Regions from separate parts of the Streptomyces sp. NPDC049837 genome, predicted to be linked through region 1. Evidence: riboswitches for the same ligand, from Rfam matches in the RefSeq annotation. Region 1 holds a riboswitch; the other holds the start of a gene.
The links. Region 1 has a riboswitch for glycine ahead of gcvP (aminomethyl-transferring glycine dehydrogenase). Riboswitches for the same ligand answer to the same signal wherever they lie in the genome.
Positions count from the first base shown of each region.

Region 1 (6,676 bases):
GGAAGACGGGGTGGGTGAGGTAGGCGTCGGAGCGCAGCATCGCGTCGGGCAGTACGTCGGCCGTGGCGGCGTCCAGCTCCTCGATGTCGCCCCGCACGCCGAAGGCGTCCCACACGGCGACGATCTGGGCGCGGCCCGTGGTCTCGTCGCAGGCGGCCGAGACGTGGTCGGCGTCGACGAGGCGGAGGTTGACGCCGTTCTCGCGGGCGGCGGCGACGGCCTCGGCGGCCTTGCCGGGCACCCGGACGGTCACGGTGTCGAAGAAGGTGCCGTGGACGACGTCGGCGCCGCCGGCGCGCAGGCCCTCGGCGAGGACGACCGCGTACCGGTGGACGCGCTGGGCGATCTGCTTGAGCCCCTCGGGGCCGTGGTAGACGGCGTACATGCCGGCCATCACGGCGAGCAGCACCTGCGCGGTGCAGATGTTGCTGGTGGCCTTCTCGCGGCGGATGTGCTGCTCGCGGGTCTGGAGGGCGAGCCGGTACGCCTTGTTGCCGTCGGCGTCGACGGAGACGCCGACGAGCCGGCCCGGCAGGGAGCGGGCGAACTTGTCGCGCACGGCCATGTAGCCGGCGTGCGGACCGCCGAAGCCCATGGGCACACCGAAGCGCTGGGTCGTGCCGACCGCGATGTCGGCGCCCAGCTCGCCGGGCGAGGTCAGCAGGGTCAGCGCCAGCAGGTCGGCGGCGACGGTGACGATGGCACCCAGCTCGTGGGCCTGGTCGATGACCGGCTTGATGTCCCGGACGGCACCGGAGGCGCCGGGGTACTGGAGCAGCACGCCGAACACGCCGCGCTCGGCGACCTCGGCCGGGATGCCGTCGCTCAGGTCGGCGACGACGACCTCGACACCGGTCGGCTCGGCGCGGGTCTCGATGACGGCGATGGTCTGCGGCAGGGCGTCGGCGTCGACCAGGAAGACCCCGCCCTTGACCTTGCCGACGCGGCGGGCCAGCGACATGGCCTCGGCGGCGGCGGTGCCCTCGTCGAGCAGCGAGGCGCCGGACGTGGGCAGTCCGGTCAGGTCGGCGACCATGGTCTGGAAGTTGAGCAGCGCCTCCAGGCGGCCCTGCGAGATCTCCGGCTGGTACGGCGTGTACGCGGTGTACCAGGCGGGGTTCTCCATGACGTTCCGCAGGATGACCGGCGGCGTGAACGTGCCGTAGTAGCCGAGGCCGATCATCGGGGCGAGCACCTGGTTGCGGTCGGCGAGCGAGCGCAGCTCGGCCAGGACCTCGGCCTCGGTGCGGGCGTCGGGCAGCCCGAGCGCCTCGGCGCTCTTGATCACATCCGGCACCGCGGCAGCCGTGAGCTCGTCGAGCGAACCGTAGCCGACCTGCGCGAGCATCTTGGCGCGGGCCTCGTCGTCGGGCCCGATGTGCCGCTGCTCGAACGGGATGCCCTGTTCGAGTACGGAGAGCGGAATGCGGTTGGCGGTCATTGCGGAGGCCTCCTGGTCGATACGACCTGCGAGGGGCACCACGGCGCGGGTGCCCGGACGGCCTCCCCCTCTGTCATCTCAACCTGAGAGCTTCACCGGACCTCCCCGGGTCGGGGCGGGCCGGCTTTCACCGTCGGTGAGAGCGGATGCCGTCGAACGCCCGCCCTGCTTTCCAGAGTGACCTCGTCCGTGCGGTACCGGGTGCCTGAGAGATTCCGGGGAGGATTTGCTCCTTCGGCGCCTCCGAAAGGTTTCTCCGGAGGACTCTCCCGCACGGGGTCAGCGGCCGTCTGCCAGCCTACCAGCGCGGTCCTCGCCCGATCCCTCGAGTGGCCGACGTCACCGATGTGCACTTTCGTAGTGTTTACAGAGCGGTTGCGACCAGTTGGAGGGACCGTGCAGACCGATATCGATCCGCGCAGCCTGATCGGCCGCAAGGCCTTCGACCGCAACGGCCACAAGATCGGCACCATCGACGAGGTGTACCTGGACGACGCGACGGGCGTCCCCGAGTGGGCCGCCGTCCGCACGGGCCTGTTCAGCCGCGACGCCTTCGTCCCCCTGGAGCCGAGCGACCTCGCGGACGACGGCCTGCACATCCCGTACGACCGTGCCCTGATCAAGGACGCCCCCGACTTCGGCGTCGGCCGCCACCTCTCCCCCGAGCAGGAGCTCCAGCTCTACCACCACTACGGTCTCGCGCTCCCGCCACCTCCTTCCCCGGAGTCCCCTGACCGCGACTTCGGCAAGGTCGCCGGCCAGGACGACTGACCCGGTACGAGCGGCAACGGCTCCGACGGCTCCAGGTCCGGGTCGTCCGCCCAGAACGTCCGCACCCGCCCCGGCGCCGACCCCGGCACCTCGAACCGCACGGTCACCCTCCCCACCCCACTGCCCTGCACCCACCCGGCCCCATGCTCCACATGCCGCACATCCTGCCCAGCCACCCACCGCCGCCCCTCACCCCCACCACCAGGCCCACCGGGCGCGGCGCCGCCAGCGCCCCCGGCCACGCCCGCACCACCGGCCGGGTCACCACGCCCAGCGGGGCCACCGCCACCGGAGGCTGTGCCACCACGGCCGGGTGCGCCCACGCCACCGGGTACGCCTGCGCCCGACGCTGGGCCACCACCCCGGGGAACGTCCGCAGCACCGGCCGAGCCCGCACCACCGGCAGGGCCACCGCCACCAGGGACGCCCGCACCACCCACTGAGCCACCGCCCCCGGCTACGCCCCCACCACCGGACCCCACCACCCCGGGCCCGGCCACACCGGCCGCGTCTCCCACGCGAGCATGGGCGCCCAGCCCCACCGCAGGTCCGCCTGCCCCGGCCACGTGCCCCTCCCCGTACGCGGGAGCCGGGCCGGACGGCACGGTCGCCGGGCGGGGGCCGCCGACGTCTGGCAGGGCACCCGGCTCCGCCCGCACAGGTACGCCGCTTCCGGCCGAGCCGGCCGACGTACCGTCCACGCCCGCCACCCCCTCCGCGGCGGCCTGGGCGAACAGGTCCTCTTGCGTGTAGTCCGCGAGCCCCGAGACGCCCACGCCGAGGAGCCGCACCCCGCCCGTGGTGTCCACGCCTTCGAGCAGCCGGGCCGCGGCCTCCCGCACCACCACGGGGTCGTCCGTCGGCCCACGCAGCGTCTCGGACCTGGTCAGCGTCGAGAAGTCGTACCGCCGTACCTTCAGGACCACCGTCCGCCCCGACCGACCCGCACCCCGCAGCCGCTGCACGCACCGCTCGGCCAGCCGTTCCACCTCCATCCGCACCCGCACCCGGTCGTGCAGGTCCACGTCGAAGGTGTCCTCCACCGACACCGACTTGGCGTCCCGCTCCGCCACCACGGGCCGGTCGTCGTACCCCATGGCCATCCGGTACAGGGACTCCCCGTGCGCCTTGCCCAGCAGCCGTACGAGCTCGTCCTCGCCCGCCGCCGCCAGGTCCGCCACCGTGGTCATACCGGCCCGCCGCAGGTGCTCCCCGGTGGCCGGCCCCACCCCCGGCAGGATCCGCACCGACTTCGGGCCCAGCAGCTCCCGCTCCGTACCGGGCTCGATCAGCACCAGCCCGTCGGGCTTGGCCTCCTCCGAGGCGATCTTCGCGAGCATCTTGGAGCCGGCCAGACCCACCGACCCGGTCAGCCCCGTGACCGCGTGGATGTCCCTGCGCAGCCGCTCCCCGGCCGCCCGCGCGGTGGCCGCGTCATGCGCCGCGTCCCCGGCCTCCAGGTCCACGAAGGCCTCGTCGAGGCTCAGCGGCTCGACGAGCGGCGACAGCCCGCGCAGCAACTCCATGACCTGCTCACTGACCGCGCGGTACAGGGAGAACCGCGGCACCAGATACGCGGCGTTCGGCGCCAGCCGCCGCGCCTGTGCCATCGGCATCGCCGAATGCACCCCGAACCGCCTGGCCTCGTACGACGCCGTGGCGACGACCCCACGCGGCCCCAGGCCGCCGACAACCACCGGCTTTCCGCGCAGACTCGGCTTCGCCGCCTGCTCGGCGGCGGCGAAGAAGGCATCCATGTCCAGATGCAGGATCGTCGGCGCGGCTCTCACACCAACGATGCTGCCCTACGCCACTGACAATCGCCCGCACACACGTACGGAACGCGATTCAGACGGCCCTGTCACGTCTCCGCCGCGCCAGCTCGTCCGACGGGTTCTGCCCGACCAGCGTCTCCCCGGTGTCGATGCGCTCCCCGTGCAGTTGCGACAACGCCGCCTCGACGTCCCGCCACACCACGCCCACGGCGATCCCGAAGACCCCCTGGCCGCCCTGGAGCAGATCGACGACCTCGTCCGGCGACGAGCACTCGTACACCGTCGCACCGTCGCTCATGAGCGTCATGCGCTCCAGGTCGCGAAAGCCCCGCGCACGCAGGTGCTGGACGGCCGTGCGGATGTTCTGGAGGGCGACGCCCGTGTCCAGGAAGCGCTTGACGATCTTGAGGACGACCACATCGCGAAAGCTGTAGAGCCGCTGCGTTCCCGACCCGTACGCGGGCCGCACACTCGGCTCGACCAGCCCGGTACGGGCCCAGTAGTCGAGCTGCCGGTACGTGATCCCGGCGGCCGCGCACGCCGTCGGCCCGCGATAGCCGATCGTTTCGGCGACCGGATCGACCGGCTGCCCCTGCGCCGCGCCGACACCCGCGCCGGTCGCACCCGCGTGAGCCGGGTCGGCCGCACTTCCGTGAAGCGGATACGGCCCGCTCTTCCCCAGACTTCGTCCGGGGAGGCCCCCAGTCGCACCGTCGCCGCTGCTCATCACGCCGACCCTCCGTCCTTGACCTGCCATCTCGACGGTAGGCAGTCACCCGGGGTGCGTCAACGATCGCCACACTCGGCACGCCGAGTGATAATCACCCTGAGAGTGGTTTCCCGTATCCCAAATCCGGGAAAGGGTGCTCGAATGGGCCGAAAGCCCCCGGCCGCGCCTCTCGGCAACGCCCCTCGCCGCCGCCCCGGCGGCCGGCCGCGCCGGCCCGAAGCCCCGGCGGCCCACCGGCACGCATCAGCGAAAGGCCGCCGAGCATCACCAACCGGCTCACACCCAGCCGGTTGCGATGGCTCACCGGCCTCACTGGCTGCTGGTGCCGAAGTCCTCGGGCGAAATCTGGTCGAGGAACTCGCGGAACTTCTCCACCTCGTCCTCCTGCTCGTCGGGGATGGCGATTCCCGCGTCGTCGAGCACCCCGTCACTCCCGTAGATCGGGGTCCCGGTGCGCAAGGCCAGCGCTATGGCGTCGGAGGGCCTGGCGCTCACCTCGACTCCGCTGGCGAAGACCAGCTCCGCGTAGAAGACCCCTTCCCGCAGGTCCGTGATGCGGACCTCGGTCAGCTCCTGGCCCACGGCCTCGAGCACATCCTTGAAAAGGTCATGAGTGAGCGGCCGGGCGGGAGCCATGCCCTGCTGCGCGAAGGCGATCGCCGTCGCCTCCCCCGGACCGATCCAGATCGGGAGGTACCGGTCGCCTCCCACTTCACGCAGGAGCACGATCGGCTGGTTGGACGGCATTTCCACCCGGACACCGACAACATCGAGCTCGTTCACATTGCAACCCTAGGACGTGCCGGACCGGTTTGGATAGTCGGGCCCTTGTCAAGATCAGTGCAAGCGGACGCCGAGGGCCGTCTGCACCAGCGCGGCGTGCAGCCGTACGGACAGTGCCGCCAGCTCCTTCGCGGTCGCCTCGGCATGCGCCCTGGTCTGCGGATTACGGTGCCTGCGCAGCGGCGCGACCACCTGCTCGACCAGTCCGGCCTCCCGCTCGGCGGCGGCCTTCACCGCCCGCAGATGTCGCGGTTCCAGACCGAATCTCCCCAGATCCGCGACAAGTTTCGCGACCGTCACCGCCTCGGCGTCGTACCCGCCGTCCACGCCCTGCACGACGAGCCCGTACGACTCCCACTCGGCGAGCTCCTCCTCGCCGGCCCCCGCGGCCGCGAGCAGCTCCGCCCTGCCGACCCGGGCAGCCGTAGGACGGTCCTGCCCGGCCGGCTCCCATGGCTCGCCGTCCAGGGGGTCGCGCTGCGGCCCCGGGGCGGGCGGCAGCTCCGCCTGCTCGCCGCGCTCGACCGCGTCCAGGTGCTCGCGGATCACCTTCAGCGGCAGATAGTGATCCCGCTGCATCCGCAGGATGCGCGCCAGCCGCTCCACATCCCCGGGGCTGAACTTCCGGTATCCGGAAGCCGTCCGCTGCGGCTCGACGAGCCCCTCCGCCTCCAGGAACCTGATCTTGGAGATCGTGACTTCGGGAAACTCTTCACGCAGTTGGTTGAGCACCGTCCCGATGCTCACCAGCCGACCGCCCGCGCCGGCGGTGCCGTCGCCGGCACCGCCCGTCGTGGTTCGCAGCATGGGCCTCCCCTGCCGGGTCACACGCCCCGCTGGCTCGCGTAGAAGACCAGCCGGTACTTGCCGATCTGCACCTCGTCGCCGTTCGCCAGCGGAACCGAGTCGATCCGCTCACGGTTGACGTAGGTGCCGTTGAGGCTGCCGACGTCCGAGACGGTGAACGACCCGTCGGGCGACCTGCGGAACTCCACGTGACGGCGCGACACGGTCACGTCGTCGAGGAAGATGTCGCTCTGCGGGTGCCGGCCCGCCGTGGTCAGATCACTGTCCAGCAGGAAACGGCTGCCCGAGTTCGGACCGCGCCGCACCACCAGGAGCGCCGAACCGAGCGGCAGCGCCTCGACGGCCGCCTGCGCCTCGGGAGACAGCGAC
Region 1 covers NZ_JBFAMP010000002.1:6,523-13,198, reverse strand. The annotation lists gene gcvP (aminomethyl-transferring glycine dehydrogenase) at 1-1,441, opposite strand, end outside; glycine riboswitch at 1,624-1,723, opposite strand; gene AB0J57_RS04590 (PRC-barrel domain-containing protein) at 1,838-2,212, shown strand; gene AB0J57_RS04585 (DNA polymerase IV) at 2,131-4,002, opposite strand; gene AB0J57_RS04580 (MerR family transcriptional regulator) at 4,061-4,714, opposite strand; gene AB0J57_RS04575 (bifunctional nuclease family protein) at 5,027-5,500, opposite strand; gene AB0J57_RS04570 (MerR family transcriptional regulator) at 5,555-6,307, opposite strand; gene AB0J57_RS04565 (FHA domain-containing protein) at 6,325-6,676, opposite strand, start outside.

Region 2 (6,676 bases), on a different contig from region 1:
TGGCGATGTCACCGCGGATCGGGCCACCCATCGCGGTCTGCACGGAGACCTTGTCGATGGCGTACTGCACGGCCTTGCGGCACTCGACGTTGTCGAACGGCTTCACCTTGGTGTTGATCGCCGTGTAGACGAGCCGGCCACCGTAGGTGTTGTCGGTGTTGGCCTTCAGGTCCTCCTTGGCCATGACCTGCGCCTGCGTCTGGGCGTCGACGCCACCGCCCTTGAGGTCGGCGATGATGTCGCCCGACATCAGGTCCTTGTCGATGGTAGCCTGGTTGACCTTGAGGTTCAGGACGATCTTGTCCGGGTACTGCTTGCGCAGCGGGTCGGTCTTGGCGTCCCAGTGCTCGTTGCGGACGAGGACGACCTGCTGGCCGTCCTTGTAGGTCTCGAACTTGTACGAGCCCGAGGAGACGATGGACTTGGTGTAGTCCGTGCCCTTGTCCTTGGCCTTCGGCACCGGGGCGGTCTGCGGGGCGCTGACCAGGTAGTCGAAGTCCGCGAACGGCTTGTTGAGCTTGAAGACGATGGTGTGGTCGTCCGGGGTCTGGATGGACTCCAGGCCCTTGTCGCTCTTGTCCTTGTACGGGCCCTTGTACTTGGCCGGGTCGGCGAGGAGCTGCTGGAAGTAGTTCGGGCCGTTGGACAGCACGTCACGCGCGAAGTTGGAGCGCTCGACGGCGTACTTGACGTCCTTGGCCGTGACCGGCGTGCCGTCGGAGTACTTGACGCCCTTGCGGATCTTGTACGTCCAGGTCTTGCCGCCGTCGCTGGGGGTACCCATGCCCTCGGCGAGGTCGGCGACGAGCTCGTTGCCCTTCTCGCCGGGGCCCGGCTTGAAGGTCGTCAGCGGGCGCGCGTACAGGCGGCTGAAGTTGTAGATGAAGGAGTAGTACGTGTTGCCCGGGTCGAACGACTCGGGGGCGTCGGCCATCGCGTAGGTGACCGTTCCGCCCTTCTTGTCCGAGGCGTTGACGACACCGGTCGTCGCGGCGTTCGCCTTGGCATTGCCCTTGGCGCTCTGGCCGTCGTCCGCCTTGCTGCAGCCCGCGAGAAGCAGGCTGGCACTGCTGACGACCGCGATCGCGGCCACTGCTGACCTTCGCATTTTCGTCGAACTCCCCTTTGTTTTCGGAAACGTGTCGGTACGGTCCCGGTCCGGTGGTGCGGCCGCCGTGGGTGACGTGGCAGACGTCAGCGGCTGCGCGGGTCGAGAGCGTCCCGAAGGCCATCACCGAGCAGGTTGAAGGCCAGTACGGTGATGAAGATCGCGAGGCCGGGGACGAGCATGAACTGCGGATCAACCTGGAAGAAGTTGACCGCCTCCCTCAGCATGCCGCCCCACGAAGCCTGCGGTGGCTGGATTCCGACGCCGAGGAAACTGAGCGACGCCTCGAAGATGATGTTGGTCGGAATGAGCAGTGTCGCGTAGACCGTGATCGGCCCCACGAGGTTCGGCAGCAGCTCGCGGAAGAGGATGTACGGGCCACGGGCCCCCATCCCGCGCGAGGCGTCGATGAACTCGCGTTCCCTCAGGGCGAGGGTCTGGCCGCGCACGATACGTGCCATGTAGGGCCAGTTGAAGAACCCGATGACGAAGATCAGCACGCCGATGTGCAGGGGCAGGCCCTCCAGACCGAAGGCACCGCCCTGAAGGGTCGCCGAGATGGCGATGGCGAACAGCAGCAGCGGGAACGCCAGGAAGGTGTCCATCAGCCGGCTGATGAAGGTGTCCACACGGCCGCCGTAGTACCCGGCGATCAGGCCGAGCACCACGCCGATGACGTTGGACAGGACCGTCGCGCCGAAGGCGACGACCAGCGAGACCCAGGAGCCCTCCAGGATCCGGGCGAGGATGTCGCGGCCGAACTTCGGGTCGACGCCCAGCGGGTGGTCCCAGCTCATCCCGCCGAACCCGCCCTTGGGGAGCGAGGTGTTGGGATCGACCAGGTCCTGCTGGAAGGCGTTCGGGTCCAGACCGAGCAGCGCCTGGAGAGGCCGGGAGAGCATGGCGACCAGGATGAGCAGGATGACGATCACTCCACCGGTCACTGCCATTTTGTCCCGCTTGAAGCGGGTCCAGGCGATCTGACCGAGTGAACGACCCTCGATGTGCTTGGACTTGACGCCTTCAAGTACGGCCTCAGGCGCCGCCTCGGCCTGTGATCCGGTGGTCTCAATGGGTGCGGTCATCGTCCCTCGTGCTCGCCCGTGCCGACGGTCGCCGGCAGTGCTCGACGAACCGCCCGGGTCTGCGGCACGGTCCGTTCAGGGAGTACGCGAATGCGCTGCACGCATGTGCGACGCCCCCTGGTTGGGGGGAGTCTTCAATGGGTTCACGATCACCCGCCAGACCTCACCGGGAATGTTTGCGCAACCGTGATGCGGGTTGTCGGCTTCCGTTATCCGGACGCAGTGATCGCCTCAGCGGACCAACTCGGCCACTATCGAAGCGAAACGGACACCTCCCGCGGTCACTCCGTGGGACGCCCCAGCGGTCCCCCCGCGGTCACCCTCGCGGCGGGTAGCCGTACCCCGTGCCGGGCACGATGGGCGCGGTGGCGTGCGCCTCGCGGTCGTAGAACGGGCGGGCGTTGGCCCGCAGCCACATCGTCACCGGGTCGTACTCGTCGGACATCGCGACCGTCGACACGGGCAGGCCGTCGGGGACGGCGGTGACGGACTGGGCCATCATCGCGCGGACCGCGTCGACGGACGCCTGGCCGGTGTCGTACAGGTCCAGGCCGATGGCGAGGTACGGGGTACCGAGGGCGGGCTGGACCCAGGCGCGGCGCAGCGAGCGGACGGCGGGGGTGCGGTGGGCGTTCTGCGTGAGCAGGGCGTAGAACTGCGGGATCTGGATGGCCGGTTCGGACAGCTTGAGCGGTCCGGCGGGCATCCGGTCCAGGCCGGTGGCGATGCGGCGCAGGTCGGGCCAGGGGATGCCGACGCCGCCGCCCGGGGCGTGCGGATTGAGCCAGATGCCCCAGCGGTCGGGGTAGAGGGCGCGGGCGATGTCCCGGCCGCCGATGACCTCGTGGGCGCGGTTCCAGCCGGAGACCGCGAGCTCCTGGGCGGAGGTGACGCACGGGGCGTAGCCGAGGCCGTCGACCTCCATGTTCCCGTACTGGGCGTCGGGCGAGCCGGCCTGGCCGTGCCAGAGCAGCATCCAGAGCCGTCCTTCGGCGAGGGCGTGCAGGAGCGCCTCGTACGCGTCGTAGCGTCCGGGCGTCACCTGGCTCAGCAGGTGCTCGACCTGCCCGGCCGCCGCTCCGGCCGCCGCGGTGCCTGACGCGCTCACCCTGGGTCCCGCCCCTCTTCCGTCCACCCGACCAGCTTATGCGTGCCCGCGCTGGTAGAAGGGCCGTACCTTCTCCAGCATCCAGTCGCCCACCGGGTCCTGCGCGACGTCGAGCAGGACCATGTTGACCGGCCACGGCACCTGGACGCGGCCCAGCGCCCGGCCGAGGGCGTCCATCGGTACGTTACGGTCGGCGCCCTCCCAGGAGGAGAGCTGGACGCCGATGAAGAGGGTGGGGGCGTCCCCCTCGATGCTGGCGAGGCAGCGGCGGGCGGTCAGGACGGTGGCGGTGGCGTCGAACTCGGCGGCCGCGGCGGACAGGAAGTCGACCGGGTCCTCCTTCCAGTCCGGCTCGAACAGCTTCACCCGGGCACCGCTCGCGGGGCCGTCCAGCGGGGTGCGTCCGGCCCGGCACAGTTCGGCCACGGCGGGCGGCGGCAGCGGGGCGCCGACGGCACCGCCCGGGTTCACGGCGATGCCGAGCTGCGGCGGCAGGCCGCGGGCGAACTCGACGGCCGGGGCGACGGCGTACGCCATGTGGGCGCCGACGCACTGGGTGAACTGCTGCTCGGAGCTGTAGACCGGGACGTACCCCTGTCCATCGATCTCCAGGGTGGGCAGGTCCAGGTTCGGGCTGTCGGGGCCGCCGCCGTTGGGCAGGGGCACCCAGACGTGGCTGCGGCCCAGGACCTCGACGAGGCGGCCTCCGGCCGCGGGGTTGCCGAGGGAGGCGGCGAGCACCTCTTCGAGCTCGTTGCCCGGCCATGCAGTGTCCACTGGTGCTTCCGGTCCTTCCCGCGCGTACGTGCTGTCGCTGCCCGCAGCACCCTAACGCGGGCCCGCCCGTACGGATTCAGCCCGTACGGATCAGTCGAAGGTGATCCGCGTCAGCGCGGACGCCGCCGGCCGGTCCAGCAGGATCGCGGACGCGCACCCGCGCGGCACGACGCCCCGCTCCGCGTCCCGCACCAGCCGGCTCACCGCCCGGCGGTGCCGCCCGAAGGCGTACCCGGACACGCCACGGCCCCGCTCCCGCTGGCCCTCGCGGGCGGTGCCGGGCGTGACGTCCAGCAGGAACAGGTGCAGGGCCGTGCCCCGCCGCGCCGCCTCGCGGGCCAGCCAGCGCCGCACCCAGGCCTGCGTACCGCAGTCGTGGACGACGACGCTCCGCCCGGCGCGCAGCGCCCGCCGCAGCCCCGCGTAGTGCGCGAGCCGGACGAGGGGGCGGTAGACGGCGTACGGCAGGAAACCGGGGACCCGGCGCTCCCAGCGCTCCCGGGCGTCCTGCGAGTCGATGCCGCGCCCCTGGGCCGTCCGGGCGATCAGGGTCGACTTGCCGCTGCCGGGCAGGCCCGAGACGACCACCAGGTCACCGTCCGTGAAGGTCAGCGCCCGGGGCCCGCGCCCGCCCCGGTCCCGCAGGTCGCGCACGACCGGCAGGGCGGGCGCGGCGGCCGCCGCCCGCCCCCGCGCGGGCAGGCCCGGCTGCGCGGGCACTCCCGCGGTCGTCGCGTACGCCCCGGTCCGCTGCAACGTCATCGCTACTCCCCCTGCTAGGGCCCGGCGGGTCCCTGGGTCGGCTTCTGACGACCCTTGCCCAAGAAGTGTAAAGAAAGGGTAATAAGCCACAAGCGATTTGCCGACGAGACCCCGCGTGCAATGATGTGCCCGCCGACGCACCCATGTGCGTACACAACCGCATACCGGCCGCTTGAATCCGCGCGGGAGAGTTCCGGGTCCCGCCCGGGCGCCGAAGGAGCAAGTTCCTCCCTTGAATCTCTCAGGCCCCGTACCGCGTGGATGAGGCAGATCTGAAAAGCGGGCCGCCGTGGCGGCTCCACCCAAGGTGCAAGCCGAAGGCCGTCCCCGTACGGTCACGGTGAACCTCTCAGGTTCCGATGACAGATGGGGAGGATCGTCTTCGAGCCATGCCCTGGGAGCCACATCCATGAGCACTGCCCCCCGCCTGACCGCCCTCGATGCCGTGCATCGTGCGCTGGGCGCCACCATGACCGACTTCGCGGGCTGGGACATGCCGCTGCGGTACGGGAGCGAGCGCGACGAGCACAACGCCGTCCGCACGAAGGCCGGACTCTTCGACCTCTCCCACATGGGTGAGATCACCGTCACAGGTCCGCAGGCCGCGGACTTCCTGAACTTCGCCCTCGTCGGCAACATCGGCAGCGTCGGCACCGGCCGCGCCCGCTACACGATGATCTGCCAGGAGGACGGCGGCATCCTCGACGACCTGATCGTGTACCGGCTCCAGGAGCGGGAGTACATGGTCGTCGCCAACGCCTCCAACGCGCAGATCGTCCTCGACGCGCTGACCGCCCGCGCCGCCGGGTTCGACGCCGAGGTGCGCGACGACCGCGACGCGTACGCGCTGCTCGCCGTCCAGGGCCCCGAGTCCCCCGGCATCCTGAAGTCGCTCACGGACGCCGACCTGGACGGGCTGAAGTACTACGCGGGCCTGCCCGGCACCGTCGCCGGCGTGCCCGCGCTGATCGCCCGCACCGGCTACACCGGGGAGGACGGCTTCGAGCTGTTCGTCGAGCCGCAGCACGCCGAGAAGCTGTGGCAGGCGCTGCTGGAGGCCGGGGCGCCGGTGGGCCTGATCCCCTGCGGGCTCTCCTGCCGCGACACGCTGCGCCTGGAGGCGGGCATGCCGCTGTACGGCCACGAGCTGACCACGTCCCTGACCCCGTTCGACGCGGGCCTGGGCCGGGTGGTCAAGTTCGAGAAGGAGGGCGACTTCGTGGGCCGCGAGGCCCTGGCGGCCGCCGCCGAGCGGGCCCAGATCGCCCCGCCGCGCAAGCTCGTCGGCCTGATCGCCCAGGGCCGCCGCGTCCCGCGCGCCGGCATGTCCGTGGTGGCCGGCGGCCAGGTCGTCGGCGAGGTCACCTCGGGCGCCCCGTCGCCGACGCTGGGCAAGCCGATCGCCATGGCCTACGTGGACGCGGCGCACGCCACGCCGGGTACCGAGGGAGTCGGCGTCGACATCCGCGGTACGCATGAGCCGTATGAGGTCGTCGCGCTGCCGTTCTACAAGCGCCAGAAGTGACCTCCCGCACCACCACCCCGTTCACCACCACTCCCCCGCGTACAGGAGAATTCCCGTCATGAGCAACCCCCAGCAGCTTCGCTACAGCAAGGAGCACGAGTGGCTGTCGGCCGCCGAGGACGGCGTGTCGACGGTCGGCATCACGGAGCACGCGGCGAACGCGCTCGGCGACGTGGTGTACGTCCAGCTCCCGGAGGTCGGTGACACGGTGAGCGCGGGCGAGACCTGCGGCGAGCTGGAGTCGACCAAGTCCGTCAGCGACCTGTACTCCCCGGTGACCGGCGAGGTCGTCGAGGCGAACCAGGACGTCG
Region 2 covers NZ_JBFAMP010000003.1:85,567-92,242, forward strand. The annotation lists gene AB0J57_RS08375 (ABC transporter substrate-binding protein) at 1-1,108, opposite strand, end outside; gene AB0J57_RS08380 (ABC transporter permease) at 1,195-2,193, opposite strand; gene AB0J57_RS08385 (enhanced serine sensitivity protein SseB C-terminal domain-containing protein) at 2,510-3,301, opposite strand; gene AB0J57_RS08390 (enhanced serine sensitivity protein SseB) at 3,338-4,078, opposite strand; gene AB0J57_RS08395 (AAA family ATPase) at 4,169-4,840, opposite strand; glycine riboswitch at 5,014-5,106, shown strand; gene gcvT (glycine cleavage system aminomethyltransferase GcvT) at 5,250-6,365, shown strand; gene gcvH (glycine cleavage system protein GcvH) at 6,424-6,676, shown strand, end outside.
Region 2: another riboswitch for glycine. It lies ahead of gcvT (glycine cleavage system aminomethyltransferase GcvT); the one in region 1 lies ahead of gcvP (aminomethyl-transferring glycine dehydrogenase).